One region of the Pseudomonas sp. MF6755 genome, then DNA from elsewhere that is predicted to be linked to it. Evidence: riboswitches for the same ligand, from Rfam matches in the RefSeq annotation. Region 1 holds a riboswitch; each other region holds the start of a gene.
The links. A riboswitch is a leader RNA that binds a small molecule or an ion and turns the genes downstream of it on or off. The one in region 1 is predicted to bind cobalamin.
Positions count from the first base shown of each region.

Region 2: linked by a shared signal. The riboswitch ahead of JFT66_RS19440 (ABC transporter substrate-binding protein) and the one ahead of cobO (cob(I)yrinic acid a,c-diamide adenosyltransferase) in region 1 are both predicted to bind cobalamin.
Region 3: linked by a shared signal. The riboswitch ahead of JFT66_RS13860 (TonB-dependent receptor plug domain-containing protein) and the one ahead of cobO (cob(I)yrinic acid a,c-diamide adenosyltransferase) in region 1 are both predicted to bind cobalamin.

Region 1 covers NZ_JAEKDA010000002.1:82,426-87,315, reverse strand. The annotation lists gene JFT66_RS02800 (C40 family peptidase) at 1-43, shown strand, start outside; gene JFT66_RS02795 (C40 family peptidase) at 188-727, shown strand; gene JFT66_RS02790 (PQQ-dependent sugar dehydrogenase) at 796-2,109, opposite strand; cobalamin riboswitch at 2,209-2,454, shown strand; gene cobO (cob(I)yrinic acid a,c-diamide adenosyltransferase) at 2,534-3,145, shown strand; gene JFT66_RS02780 (cobyrinate a,c-diamide synthase) at 3,142-4,533, shown strand; gene bluB (5,6-dimethylbenzimidazole synthase) at 4,530-4,890, shown strand, end outside.
Region 2 covers NZ_JAEKDA010000014.1:108,144-113,033, forward strand. The annotation lists gene JFT66_RS19430 (ABC transporter ATP-binding protein) at 1-661, opposite strand, end outside; gene JFT66_RS19435 (FecCD family ABC transporter permease) at 658-1,662, opposite strand; gene JFT66_RS19440 (ABC transporter substrate-binding protein) at 1,659-2,669, opposite strand; cobalamin riboswitch at 2,784-2,975, opposite strand; gene JFT66_RS19445 (aldehyde dehydrogenase family protein) at 3,046-4,437, opposite strand; gene ptrR (putrescine utilization regulator PtrR) at 4,541-4,890, shown strand, end outside.
Region 3 covers NZ_JAEKDA010000009.1:127,659-132,548, reverse strand. The annotation lists gene JFT66_RS13875 (GNAT family N-acetyltransferase) at 1-221, opposite strand, end outside; gene JFT66_RS13870 (carbon-nitrogen hydrolase family protein) at 223-972, opposite strand; gene JFT66_RS30030 (hypothetical protein) at 1,118-1,252, shown strand; gene JFT66_RS13865 (3-deoxy-7-phosphoheptulonate synthase) at 1,591-2,688, shown strand; cobalamin riboswitch at 2,753-2,957, shown strand; gene JFT66_RS13860 (TonB-dependent receptor plug domain-containing protein) at 3,049-4,890, shown strand, end outside.

The sequences.
Region 1 (4,890 bases):
CGCACTCGCCATGGCCCCGACTACGGTTACCGCTAGTAAGTAAAGTTAAAGTGATACTTGAAGTTTGACGTGTAAGCGCTAGAATCCCTGGACATTGTTGTCATCCGTTCGCGCGAGCTTTGCTTGCGCGTTCTGGTTTTCAACGTTCGGCAGCGAAAGCCGCATCCAGACCAGGATTGTTCTGCACATGTCGACCTCGGCCCGCCTGATTCTTATTGTTTGCGCCGCGCTGCTCAGCGCCTGCGCTAGTCGCCCGCCGCCGCCCGCTCCTGTAGCGGTCAAGCCTAAGCCGGTGTTCAACTACGCCACCCAGAATTTCTCGCCTGCTGCCGAGGACGTGCTTTTCCGCGCACTGGGCCTGGTCGGCACGCCTTATCGCTGGGGCGGCAATACACCGGACTCGGGTTTTGATTGCAGCGGCCTGATCGGCTTTGTGTTTCGCGATGCCGCCGGCATCTCCCTGCCGCGCACCACCCGTGAGCTGATCGTGATGCGTGCCCAGGACGTCAGTGAGCAGAACCTGCAAACTGGCGACCTGCTGTTCTTCGCCACGGGCGGTGGTTCACGGGTCAGCCATGCGGGGATCTATGTCGGGGAAGGGCGCTTTGTGCATGCGCCGCAAACCGGCGGTACGGTGAAGCTCGATACGCTATCCAAAGCGTATTGGCAGAATGCTTACCTGAGTGCCAAGCGGGTGTTGCCGGGGAATCTGGCACGCAATCCTTGAAAGCAGCGGTAAGCTTCAAGCTCTAAGCTGCAAGAGGGCGCAACGCCTGCTTGCAGCTTGCAACTCTGCTATTTAGCAGCCGACACCCGCCAAACCTTATTCCCCACATCATCCGCCACCAACAAATCTCCCTGCTGGTCGATCACCACGCCCACCGGCCGGCCCATGGCTTTCTCGTCGCTGTTGAGAAACCCGGTCAGCACATCCACCGGTTGTCCTTTCGGCTGACCGCCTTCAAACGGCACGAAAATCACCTTGTAACCACTGTGCGGCTTGCGATTCCACGAACCATGCTGGCCAATAAATGCGCCGTTGCTGAACTGCGCGGGCAGTTTGTTGCCCTCGGCGAAGGTCAATCCCAAAGAGGCTGTGTGAGGGCCTACCGCATAGTCTGGCGCGATGGCCTTGGCGACCAGGTCCAGATTTTGCGGGGTCACGCGCACATCCACATGCTGGCCGTAATAGCTGAAAGGCCAGCCATAAAACCCGCCATCCTTGACCGAGGTGATGTAGTCGGGCACCAGATCGCTACCGATCTCATCGCGCTCGTTAACCGCGGTCCACAGTTTGCCGCTCTGTGGCTCCCAGGCCATGCCATTGGGGTTGCGCAGGCCAGAGGCAAAAATGCGGTGCTGGCCGGTAGCGCGGTCGACTTCCCAAATCGCGGCGCGGCCCTGTTCTGCCTCCAAGCCGTTTTCGCCAACGTTGCTGTTGGAGCCGACGCTTACATACAGCTTGCTGCCATCCTTGCTGGCGACCACGTTTTTGGTCCAGTGGTGGTTCAAGGGGCCACCCGGCAAATCCACGACAGTGGTGCCTTGGGCTTTGATCGCGGTTTCACCTGGCTGGTAGGGAAAGCGCAGCAACTTATCTGAGTCCGCTACATACAGGTCGTTACCGACCAGCGTCATGCCAAAGGGCGAATTGAGATTCTCCAGAAACACCGTGCGGGTTTCCGCCACGCCGTCGTGATCGGCGTCGCGCAATAACGTAATGCGGTTCGGGCTCGGCACGCCTGCGCCGGCACGCCCCATGACTTTTTCCATCACCCAGCCACGCACGCCCTTGGAATCATCCGGCTTGGGCGGTGCATTGGTCTCGGCCACCAGCACGTCACCGTTGGGCAACACGTAGAGCCAGCGCGGGTGATCCAGGCCCTCGGCGAACGCGGCAACCTGGGTGCCTGCGGCGGCCGTTGGCTTGGCGCCTTCAGGCCAGCCAATCGCCGGGGCGATATTGACGGTGGGGATCAGGGTCTTGTTCGGCTCCGGCAGTTTGGGCGAGGGCCCGATGCCGTCGGAGACCTGCAGGGTAGAGCTTTCACCGCAGGCCGCGAGGCTGCCTGCGAGCATGATCAGTAAGGCGAGTCGGGTTTTATGCATGGTTTTCTCCTTAATACCTGTAAGGGTAGAGAAGCACGGCGTACGGATGGTTCAAGTACAGAGCCAGCTTTAATTGACGCTCCACCCCCAACCCACTAACCTTCGCGGCTTGTTCCAGGTGCTCTGTGGCGCACGCGTCGACAGAGTGAAACAGGGAAGCCGGTGAGTGAGCGCACTTGTACACAGTGCTGCCGCGATTCCGGCGCTGCCCCCGCAACGGTAAATGAGTCAAGACGGTGCTGTTTGCCACTGTATCGCCCGCGATATGGGAAGGCGCGCCCTCGGCTGCTTCGATAAGACGCGCCACTCATGAGTCCGGAGACCGGCCTTGAACATTCAACAGCATCACGGTGGGCGATGCTTGGCTGTCTGTTTTTTCTTTTTCCTGCCCGCCGTTTTTGTCCAGCCCCAACGGAGAGCTGCCATGACTGATTCCCCCGACCGCGACGAACGCCACCTGGCGCGCATGCTGCGCAAAAAAGCCGTGATCGACGAACGCATCGCCAATTCCCCCAACGAGTGCGGCCTGCTGCTGGTGCTGACCGGTAACGGCAAAGGCAAGAGCAGCTCGGCATTCGGCATGTTGGCCCGGGCCATGGGCCATGGCATGCAGTGCGGTGTGGTGCAGTTCATCAAGGGGCGTAACAGCACTGGCGAAGAGTTGTTCTTTCGCCGTTTCCCCGAGCAGGTGCGCTTCCATGTGATGGGCGAAGGCTTTACCTGGGAAACCCAGGACCGCCAACGCGACATCGCCGCCGCCGAAGCCGCTTGGGCGGTGTCCCGCGCGCTGTTGCAAGACCCGGCCATCGGCCTGGTGGTGCTCGACGAACTGAACATCGCCCTCAAGCACGGCTATCTGGACCTGGACCAAGTGCTCAGCGACCTGCAAGCCCGCCCGCCGATGCAGCATGTGGTGGTCACCGGCCGCGGCGCCAAGCCTGAGTTGATCGAAATGGGCGACACCGTCACCGAAATGGGCATGCTCAAGCACGCCTTCCAGGCCGGTATCAAGGCACAGAAGGGCGTCGAACTTTGAATCAGCCCCGTCATTGCCCAGCCGTATTGATCGCCGCTCCGGCGTCCGGCCAGGGCAAAACCACCGTCACCGCTGCGCTGGCCCGTTTGCACCGCAACCTGGGACGCAAGGTGCGCGTGTTCAAATGCGGGCCGGACTTCCTCGACCCGATGATTCACGAGCGCGCCAGCGGTGCGCCGGTGTATCAATTGGACATGTGGATGGTGGGCGAGCAGGAAAGTCGCCGCCTGCTCTGGGAAGCGGCGGGGGAGGCCGACCTGATCCTGATCGAAGGCGTGATGGGCTTGTTCGACGGCACACCTTCCAGCGCCGACTTGGCGCGGCACTTCGGTGTACCGGTGCTGGGTGTGATCGACGGCACCGCCATGGCCCAGACCTTTGGCGCCCTGGCCCTGGGCCTGGCGCGCTATCAACCCGACCTGCCGTTCGCCGGCGTACTGGCCAACCGCGTCGGCACCCTGCGCCATGCCCAGTTGCTCGAAGGCAGCCTCACCGAGGGCTTGCGCTGGTACGGCGCGCTGTCCCGCGAGACCGGCATCGAACTGCCCAGTCGCCACTTGGGCCTGGTGCAAGCCAGCGAGCTGAATGACCTCGATGTACGCCTGGACGCCGCTGCCCAGGCATTGGGCAGCAGTTGCGAAGTCGCCCTGCCGCCGCCGGTGACCTTTGCTGCGCCCACAGTTATTGAGGCCAGACCGCTGCTCGCAGGCGTGCGTATCGCCGTGGCCCGTGACGAAGCCTTTGCCTTTACCTACGGCGCCAGCCTCGATCTGTTGCGGGCGATGGGCGCCGAACTGAGCTTTTTCTCACCGATCCATGATCGCCAACTGCCTGAAGCTGACAGTCTCTATTTGCCCGGTGGCTACCCGGAGTTGCACCACCAGGCGCTGTCGGCAAACACAGCGATGCTGGATGCGATCCGTGCTCATCACGCCGCTGGCAAGCCGTTGCTCGCCGAATGTGGCGGCATGCTCTATCTGCTCGATTCGCTGACGGATGTGGACGGCAATCGCGCCGAATTGGTTGGCCTGCTGCAGGGCGATGCGGTGATGCAAAAGAAACTCGCGGCCCTGGCCCTGCAAAGCGTCGAACTGCCGGAAGGCGTACTGCGCGGCCACACTTATCACCATTCCCTGACCAGCACCGAATGGGCACCGATTGCCCGTGGCCTGAGCCCCAACGGCGGGCGCGGTGCTGAAGCGGTGTATCGGCAGGGGCGGATGACCGCTTCCTACGTGCACTTTTATTTTCCGTCCAACCCAGGCGCGGTGGCCGCACTGTTTGCGCCGGACCTTGAGACCGTTATCGCAGGCAAGCCAGCTCCCACAATTGACCGAGTTGAAACCCAATTCAATGTGGGAGCGGGCTTGCTCGCGAAGAGGCCATGACTGACAACCAATTCCCCCAGGCCGACCGCGACGCCGTCTACCGCGCCATCGCCGAGCGCCGCGACATGCGTCATTTCAGCGGCGGCAGCGTCGCCCCCGAACTGCTGCAGCGCCTGCTCCAGGCCGCGCACCAGGCGCCAAGCGTCGGCCTGATGCAGCCCTGGCGTTTTATCCGCATCAGCGACCGCCCCTTGCGTGGGCAGATTCAACAGCTGGTGGAAGAAGAGCGCGTGCGCACCGCCGAGGCCTTGGGCGAGCGCTCCGATGAGTTCATGAAGCTCAAGGTCGAAGGCATCAACGACTGTGCCGAGGTCTTGGTGGCGGCTTTGACGGACGATCGCGAGCGCCACATCTTCG
Region 2 (4,890 bases), on a different contig from region 1:
CCAGTGGTGTGCCCAGTGCCACCAGCCGCCCGCGATCCAGAACGGCCAGGCGATCGCAGGTCAGCGCCTGGTTCAGGTCATGCAGGGCGATCAAGGTGGTTACCGGCAAGCCTTGCACACCTTTTAATATCGCCAGTTGATGCTGGATATCCAGGTGATTGGTCGGTTCATCCAGCAACAGAATCTGCGGCCGCTGTGCGAGGGCGCGGGCGATGTGCACGCGTTGGCGTTCGCCGCCCGAGAGGCTGCGCCAGGCGCGTTGGCTCAGGTGGGTGGCGTCCACGTCGTGCAACGCTTGGCGCACGATGGCGTCGTCTTCGCGAGACCACGGGCTCAGTGCCGACAGCCACGGCGTGCGGCCCAACGCCACGGCGTCGAACACGCGAATGGCGTCATCGGTATCGGCTTGCTGTTCCACCACCGCCAGCTGTTGCGCGATGGTGCGGCGCGATAACTCATCCAGGCGCTTGCTGCCCAAGCGTACTTCACCGCTGCCCGGTGCACGCAAGCCGGCGAGCAATTTGAGCAGGGTGGATTTGCCCGAACCGTTCGGCCCGACGATGCCAAGGGTTTCACCCAGCTCTACGTCCAGGTCAATACCGCGCAGCAACTGCGCCTCACGCACCTTGAAGCCCAGGCCGCTGCAGCTCAGTACACTCATCGCGCATTCCTCCGGCCAATCAGGATCAACGCAAATACCGGAGCACCCACCAAGGCAGTGACCACGCCCACGGGAATCACCTGGCCCTTGATCAAGGTGCGCGAGAGTACATCAGCCGCGATCAAGAACAGTGCGCCGCCAAGGGCGCTGGCTGGCAGCAACCGCGAATGTCCGGTGCCGAGCAACAGGCGCATGGCATGGGGAATCACCAGGCCCACAAAGCCGATGGAACCCACGATGGACACCATCACCGCCGTCACCAACGCGGCGCAGGCCACCAGCACAAATTGTACACGGCGCACCGGGATACCGAGGGAGGCCGCCGAGTCGCTGCCGAAGGTGAAGGCGTCCAGTGCGCGGCGGTGCCACAGGCAAACTGCCAGCCCGGCGACCGCCACCGGCACCGCCAGCCACACCGACGGCCAGCGCACGCCGCTGAGGTTGCCCAGCAGCCAGAACATAATGCCGCGGGCCTGTTCGGAGCTGGCGGACTTGGTGATCAGGAATGCGGTCAGGGCATTGAACAACTGCGAGCCGGCGATGCCCGCGAGGATGATCTGCCCGGTGCCACTGGACGAACCGCTCGCCCGTGCCAGCAGAATCACCAGCGCAAACGCCGCCATCGCTCCCGCAAACGCACCCGCCGACAGTGACACCAGGCCGCCACCCACACCGATCAAGGCAACGAGGACCGCGCCGGTCGACGCGCCGGCGCTGATACCCAACAGGTACGGATCCGCCAGCGGGTTACGCAGCAGCGATTGCAGGATTACCCCACAGGTCGCCAGCCCCGCGCCACAGGCAGCGGCGACCAAGGCGCGGGTGAGGCGGTAGTTCCACACCACGCCTTCATCGATGGGGTCCAGCACGAAGCCTGCGGCCCAGAGTTTATTGGCGAGCACCTGCAACACCACCTGCGGCTCGATGGCGGTTTCGCCGATAGCGACACCAGCGAGCAGTGCGATTAGGAGCAGTGCCAGGGCAAGTAGGGTGCGCATCATTTGCCCAGGTCGTAGCCGTCGATGGCCGCGGCCAGTTGTTCCAGGCCGTCGAAGGTGCGCAGGCTGGCCTGCAACGCCAGGGCGTCGAGGATGATGATGCGGTTGTTTTTCACCGCGTCCATGTTGCGGGTCACGGGGTCGTTGCGCAGGAAGGCGAGTTTCTTTTCGTGGTCGTCGGCGGGGTAGCGGCGACGGTCCATGCGTGCGATCACCAGGAACGTGGGGTTGGCCTTGGCGATGGTTTCCCAGCCGACGGCGGGCCATTCTTCGTCGGACTGCACCACGTTGCGCAGGCCAAGGGTTTGCAGCATGAACTCAGGGATGCCCTTGTGCCCGGCCACGTACGGGTCGCTGGCCATTTCGGCGCTGGAGAACCATACCAGCGCGCTTGCCTGCTTCAAGCCTTTGCCCTGCGCAGTCGCGATGGATTTGGCCAGGCGCGCCTTAAGCTCATCGTTCAACCTCTGGCCGCGTTCCTGTACGTCGAAAATCTGTGCCAGTTGGCTGATGCTTTTGTAAATCGTCTCGATGCGAAACGGCTCCAGCCGCGTGCCATCGGCACCGACCAGGTTGTCCTTGCCTTCGCAGTCGGAGGGCAGCAGGTAGGTGGGGATCTTCAGTTCATGGAATTGCTCGCGGGTGCCGACCACGCCTTGCGGGCCCACCACCCATTCCAGCTCGGCGGCTACCAGTTGCGGGCGCTTGGCGATCACCGCTTCGAAGCTCGGCTCATTGTTGGCCAGGCGCTCAATGCTGTCGTCCTGCGCCTTGTACTGCGCCAGTACGTTGTTGAACCACAACGAGGTACCGACCACTTTATTGCCCACGCCCAAGGCGTAGAGCATCTCGGTGGCGGCCTGGCCGATGGTTACGCTGCGCAGGGGGGCTTGCAGGAAGGTGAGGGTGCTGCCGCAGTTTTCCATGGTCAGCGGGTAGTGGGTGGGCGTGGCCTGGGCCAGGGCACAGGCACCCAAGCCTGCGATCAGGGCGGTAACGCGTGGCAGCATGGGGTGATCTCCGTGTGAACCGAGGTGCGGCAGGGGAGGTACGGCTCGGAAACACGCCCATGGAGGCTGCAGGAGTGCAGGGCCAGGATGTCCTTCCCGGACACCCCGCCGGTTAGTCATAGTGCTGGGCCGGCAGGTCTCCTGACTGATGCGTCATCGCCACGCCCCAGCCTTCCCGGACGTGGTCCAGTGGCATTCAGGGGCAGGCTCAGCACCTACAGTTGCGGGGGCAGTTTCGACTTACGCGTGGGGGCGTTTCGAATTCCCTATTAGTCCCATGTGGGAACCGGCGGCGGTATGGTAGTCGATCGCGAGGCTTAACGGGAGCTACGCTGGCGGCAGGCGTGAAGTTGCTTGCCACAGGTGATCAACTGGATTATTTGCGATCCAGCCACACTGTTTTGGCATTGCAGAACTCGCGTACGCCGAAATGCGACAACTCACGGCCAAACCCGCTTTTCTTCACGCCGCCAAACGCTACCCGAGGGTCTGACACGCTGAACGCGTTGACGAAGACCCCGCCGGTTTCCAGTTGGTTGGCGATGTCCCGGGCTTTCGCCGCGTCGGTAGTAAAGATACTGGCGGTGAGGCCAAACTCGCTGTCGTTGGCCAGGGCCACAGCATGCTCGGCATCGCGGGCGGTGATGATCGACGCCACGGGGCCAAACAATTCCTGCTTGAACGAGGTCATCTGATCGGTGACGTCGGCCAGCACGGTCGGTTCGTAGTAATTGCCCGCGCCTGGGACTTTGTTGCCGCCCAGCAGCAGGGTCGCGCCTTCTTCCAGGGTCGCCTGGACCTGGCCGTGCAGTTCGTCGCGCAGGTCGAAGCGGGCCATGGGGCCGATATAGGTAGTGGTCGATGTCGGGTCGCCCAACGCCAGGGCGCGGCTGGCTTCTAGGAATCTGGCGGTGAAGGCTTCAACCACACCGGCTTCGATGATCAGGCGCTTGGCTGCGGCGCAGACTTGGCCGCTGTTCTGGAATCGGCCGATCACGGCCGCTTGCACGGCGGCGTCGAGGTCGGCGTCGTTGAGCACGATGAACGGGTCGGAGCCGCCCAGTTCCAGCACGCATTTCTTCAGTGCTGCGCCGGCCTGGGAGCCAATGGCGATACCGGCGCGCACGCTGCCGGTGAGGGTCACGGCGGCGATGCGCGGGTCGGCGATGGCGCTGGACACGCCGTCCTGGGTCGCGTTGATCACTTCGAACAGGCCGTCGGCGAAACCCGCTTTATGGAACGCTTGTTGGATCAGGTAGGCGCTGCCCATCACGTTCGGCGCGTGTTTAAGCACATAGGTGTTGCCGGCGAGCAGGGTTGGCACGGCGCCGCGCAGCACCTGCCAAACCGGGAAGTTCCACGGCATCACGGCAAGGATCGGGCCCAGCGGGCGGTATTCGATCCGGGCGCTGCCGTTGTCCACCAGCGTTGGTTCAGGGGCGAGCATGGCCGGGCCGTGGGCGGCGTACCACTCGCTGAGTTGGGCGCACTTTTCGATCTCGGCGCGGGCCTGGGCGATGGGTTTGCCCATTTCCAGGGTGATCATTTGCGCCATGTCTTCGGCTTGCTCGCGCAGGGCGCAGGCCAAGGCCTGCAGCAATTCGGCGCGCTGGCTGACCGGCTGCCGGCGCCACGTGCGGAAGGTATTGGTTGAGCGGGTGAGGGCGGCGTCCAGCTGTGCCGGGGTTTCATAAGGGTAGCTGCCGACTGTCTCGCCGTTGGCGGGGTTGATCGACAAGGCGTGGGTCTGGTGGGAAATAGCGTTCATGGCACCGTCCGGCTGAATAAGTGGAATGGGGTCAGCGTACGGGGCTGTATCTTTTCTGGAAACTGAATAATATTAAGCGATACGTTCACGATTGGAGAATGGCTTGGATCTGGTGCAGCTGGAAATCTTCAAGGCCGTTGCCGAGCAAGGCAGCATCAGCGCCGCCGCGCAGTTGATTCATCGGGTGCCTTCAAACCTGACCACGCGCATCAAGCAACTGGAGCAGGATTTGGGCGTGGAGTTGTTTATCCGCGAGAAAAGCCGCCTGCGCCTATCGCCGGCCGGCTGGAATTTCCTCGGCTATACGCGGCGTATTCTCGACCTGGTACAAGAAGCTCGTGCCACGGTAGCGGGGGAGGAACCCCAAGGTGCCTTTGCCCTGGGCTCCCTGGAAAGCACGGCGGCAGTGCGTATCCCCGGCTTGCTCGCGGCGTATAACCAGAAATACACCAA
Region 3 (4,890 bases), on a different contig from region 1:
CGAATATACAAGGCCTTTTCGTCGCGACTCAGACTGACAAACCCCATTACGCCATCATCGTTGCACACCAGCCAGTTCTCGCGACCCGCCCAGGCGGTGTCGAAGCCGTCGTTGGACCACAGCAAACCGTACTGCAGGTAGTAGCGGTTCATGGCTTGATAGGTGAGGCTTCGGGCAAACGGCAGGTCCTGGTCCGTCGCCTGGCGCAGGTGAAACGCCATGTTAGACAGCGACCACTTGGCCAGCCCACAGCCCATCCTCGCGACGGGCGATCACCAACGCGTCGCCGACCCCGGGTGCAGCGGCAAGCAAGTTGCCATCCCCGGTCCAGATCGCACTGCGCCCTGCACAGGCCCAGCCTCCCGAAGGGCCACCATGATTAGCCATCAGTACCAGCATGCCATGCTCGGCTGCATAGCCTTGAAGCAGCGCGCTGTCCGCCGCGTAGCCACCCTCACTCACCAGCACGCCGGCCGCATACGCCGTGGCACCCGCTTCAGCCGCACGCCGTGGGTGGCTGGCGTGGGAAAAGTCCGCGCACACCGCCAGCGCAATGCGCTCATCTCCCCACGCCAGGATCTCGCCGCCCTGCCCGGCTACAAATGCCAGCTCTTCGCCAGAGTGCAGATGCTGCTTGGTGTAGACGCCCACTGAACCGTCCGCTCCCAGCACCAGCGCGCCAATCAGCACGCCCGCGTGTGGCGCCAGCCGTACCGGCATGCCCACCACTGCCGTCAATCGCAGCTCCCGCGCCATCTCACGCAGCGGAACCAACACCGCGCTCTCGGGGGTAATAGCCAAGTCCGCCGCCAGGAAGGGTTCATAGCCCGTCAACGACAATTCCGGAAAGACCAACCATTGCACACCCTGCTCTGCCGCGGCCCGCATCATGGCAAGGTGCCGCTGGATATTGGCCGCTACGTCGCCGGGGATGGAAATGGTTTGCGCGGCAGCAAGGGTCAAGGCAGTCATGGTCGCGTCCTGGCAATCATTGTTTAAGTGTCATCAGCATATCGGCACACACCCATAGCCGTAAGTCCCCCCACACGATAGAAATTACTGATTGAATCCACCGGTACGCCTCTAGTAAGCTCCCCCCATCATTTGGAGAGCCACCATGTTGCAACTCACCCACACTCAGGTTTGCCCTGCTGCCAGCGCCTTGCGCTCGGTGTCGGCCACCCGTGTGAACGGTTCGAGCGCACTGGCCGGCTTTTATTTTGGGTATTGGTTTAGCCACTGGCGCGCCTGATACCTGAAATCGGCGCCCACTACTCAAGGGGTCGCCTACCAGAGAAATCTAAACCCCCGGTCGGCTCCCCGACCGGGGGTTTTGTTTTTTCAGCCTCTAATAATTTGTTTGCTCAAGACCACTTAAAGGAATCAAGCCATGAACTACGCCACCTATTACCGCTACGACACTTGCACTGCATGGCGATTTAGCCAGCTCCGTTCGGGACAGCCTGCCGCCTCCGACCGGTCACCCCGTGGTGGCAAGCCAACACACGTAGCCGATACGGCCAATTGTCGAACACCCCAGTAGGCCAAGCGCGCGGGAATCGCCCGCCGCTTGCCCAGGAAGCCTTGAATATGAACTCCTCCGTCGCCGCTTTGCCCCGCTCTGCCATGAAAAGCGCCCTGTCTTGCGCCAATGAAGCCCTGACCCAGCGCCTGCCCAGCTCCCTTGAACTCAAGCACCAACTGCCCCTCAGCCCGTTCCTCAATGAACAGATCCACGCCCACCGCCAAGCGGTGCGCGCCATCCTCAATGGTGAAGATTCACGCCTGCTGGTGATAGTGGGCCCGTGCTCGATACACGATCCGGAATCGGCCATGGAATACGCACGCAACCTGAAGAAGCTGGCGCTTGAAGTCAGCGACCAGATGCTGCTGGTGATCCGCGCCTACGTAGAAAAACCCCGCACCACCATCGGTTGGAAAGGCCTGGCCTACGATCCGCACCTGGACGGCAGCGATGACATGGCCGCCGGCCTGACCCTGTCCCGCGAGCTGATGCGTGAAATGCTGCGCCTGGGCTTGCCGATCGCCACCGAGCTGCTGCAACCCATGGCTGCCGGCTACTTCGATGACCTGCTCAGTTGGGTCGCGATTGGCGCGCGCACCACTGAATCGCAGATCCACCGCGAAATGGCCAGCGGCCTGGGCATGCCTGTGGGCTTCAAGAATGGTACCGACGGCGGCGTCGCGATTGCCTGTGATGCGATGCGGTCCGCCTTCCACCCGCACCGCCATTTCGGCGTCGACAGCCAAGGCCACCCGGCGATCATCCAGACCCCAGGCAACCCCGACACTCATCTGGTACTGCGCGGTGGTCATCGCGGGCCGAACTACGATGCGCAGAGCGTGGCCCAGGTGAAGCAGGATCTGGCCAAGTCCAAAGTGGCGGCGCGAATCATGGTCGATTGCAGCCATGCCAACAGCGGCAAAGACCCGCTGCGCCAGCCGGCGGTATTCAACGACGTGCTGGAGCAGCGCTTGCAGGGTGATACGTCGCTGATCGGCATGATGCTTGAAAGCCACCTTTTCGAAGGCTGCCAGCCGTTGAGCCCTTCGATGAAGTACGGCGTGTCGGTCACCGATGGCTGCCTGGGCTGGAACGGTACCGAGCAGTTGTTGCGCGATGCGGCCGAGCGATTGCGGGACCACCGCAAACCGACTGACGGATAAAGATCAAAAAATATGGGAGGGGCAGCAGGAATGGGAAAGTTGACGAACGGTCGTGCGAATGTTCAGATGCCCTCCTGTTTCAGGTGCCCCCTGCCGCCGTGCTTGGGGTGAAACGGGAAACCGGTACGCTCGCTCGAGCAAGTCCGGTGCTGCCCCCGCAACGGTATATGCGTGATCCCTTCGATACACCACTGTGGCCATCGCGCCATGGGAAGGTGGAGGTATCCAGACGCATGAGCCCGGAGACCGGCCTGGAATTTCTGTTTGGCAAACTCCTGCGGTGGGCGGGCATGGGCCGGTATTGGCGTGTGCTCGATGCCTTCTCCTGCGTGCTTCTGCGAAGATACTTTCGAGAAGACTATGATTCGACGTTCATTCACTCCCTTGATCGGCTACCTGTTCAGCCCGTTGCTGCTGGCTGACGACAACGCCCTGATACTCAACCCGCAAATCGTCTCGGCGCCATCGGTGGAGTCCACCACCGTCGCAGCCATGGCCCAATACGGCAGTAAAGTCGAGGTGGTCAGCCGCGAACAGATCGAGCGGGCCGGACCTGCCGCCGACGTATCCCGGGTGATGCAGATGTTCATTCCCGGGCTGTACGTAGCGCCGAAGAACGGCCCGTTCGACTACGGTACCTATTCCCTGCTCGGCGGGCGCAACGATGACACCCTGATTCTGCTCGACGGCGTGCGCCTGAACAATCGCCTGTACGGCGGCCTGTACCTCGACACCCTGCCGGCCAACGCTATCGAACGCATCGAAGTACTCAAGGGTGGCCAGAGCCTGCTGTTCGGCACCCAGGCAGTCTCGGGGGTGATCAATATCGTCACCCGCAGCCCACAAACGCGTACGGCTTCCGGCGAAGTGAACCTTGGGGTCGATACCTTCGGTGGCACCACCGGCGACGCGCGGGTCGAGAAAATCTTCAACAACGGTTGGGGCGACCTGGGCTTATTGGCCTACGTCAGCCGCAATGCGTCCGAGGGCTACCAACCGTTTCGCAACCGCGATATGAAAAACGTCACGGACAAACGACGCTCCTACGAAGTCACCACCTTCGGCACCAAGGCCATTCAATCCATTGGCGACGATTCGCGCCTGGAACTGTTCTACCAATACGCCGATGCCAATCTGGATTTCGCCCGCCCGGTGGCTTCCCACAAGACCACCAACGACCGCGTTCAGCAGATCGCCACGGCGACCTTCGAGCAGAACATCAACGAACGCCTGAGCTATTTCGTCAAGGGCCATATCAACGATTGGGACACCCGTTATACCCGCATCAACAACCTCGAAGGCGGTGGTACGAAGGTCATCAACCATAACGACTACTGGGGTTTTACCGACTGGGGCGTGCAAGCCGAGGGCAAGGCCGAGTTGCCGGGAGGGCATGTGTTGATCGTCGGCAGCGATAACCAATGGTTCAAGGGCCAGGACGATGTGCTGGTAATCGACGACAACAAAGCCCAGGCCCACGCGCTGTACACCCAACTGCGCCCACAGATCGACGCCATGCCCGACTGGCATCCCAGCATTGGCGTGCGCCACGAGGCCATGAGCGGCGGTGACAGTGCCACCGTCGGCATGCTCACCTCGCTCTACGACCTCAACGATAACTGGGCAGTACGCGGCCAATACGGCACGGCTTACAAGCTGCCCAACGCCGAGCAGCTATTCGTCAATGAAGATGACGAAAAGGGCAACCGCAACCTCAAGCCGGAAAAAAGCCGCAACGCCGAACTGGGTATCGACTACAAGGGCCTGCTTGCCGGGCGCGATTTCAACGCCAGCGTGACCCTGTTCAAGCGCAAGATCACCGACCTGATCACCCTGGACGGTGTGCAGTGGGTCAATGGCCAGGGCCAGATCCAGATGCGCGGTTTCGAGGCCGACGCCAAGCTGGCGCTCAACAACCAATGGAGCGTGCAGGCGGACATGACCCGCAACCTTACCGAGTCGCGTGCCGGAGTCACCATCAACGATATCCCGAGCTTCTTTGCCCGTTCACGCATTGGTTTCGAATCGGAAAACCGCTTGTGGGGTGCAGGTGCGGCCATCCGTTATATTCGCGATGTCATCAGCTCCAAGCAGGTCGAGTACGGTCATTATTCGGTGGTAGACGCAGACGCCTATCGCTACCTGGACACTGCGCACCAGCACCGCGTGAGCCTGCTGGTGGAAAACCTGTTCGACCGCGAC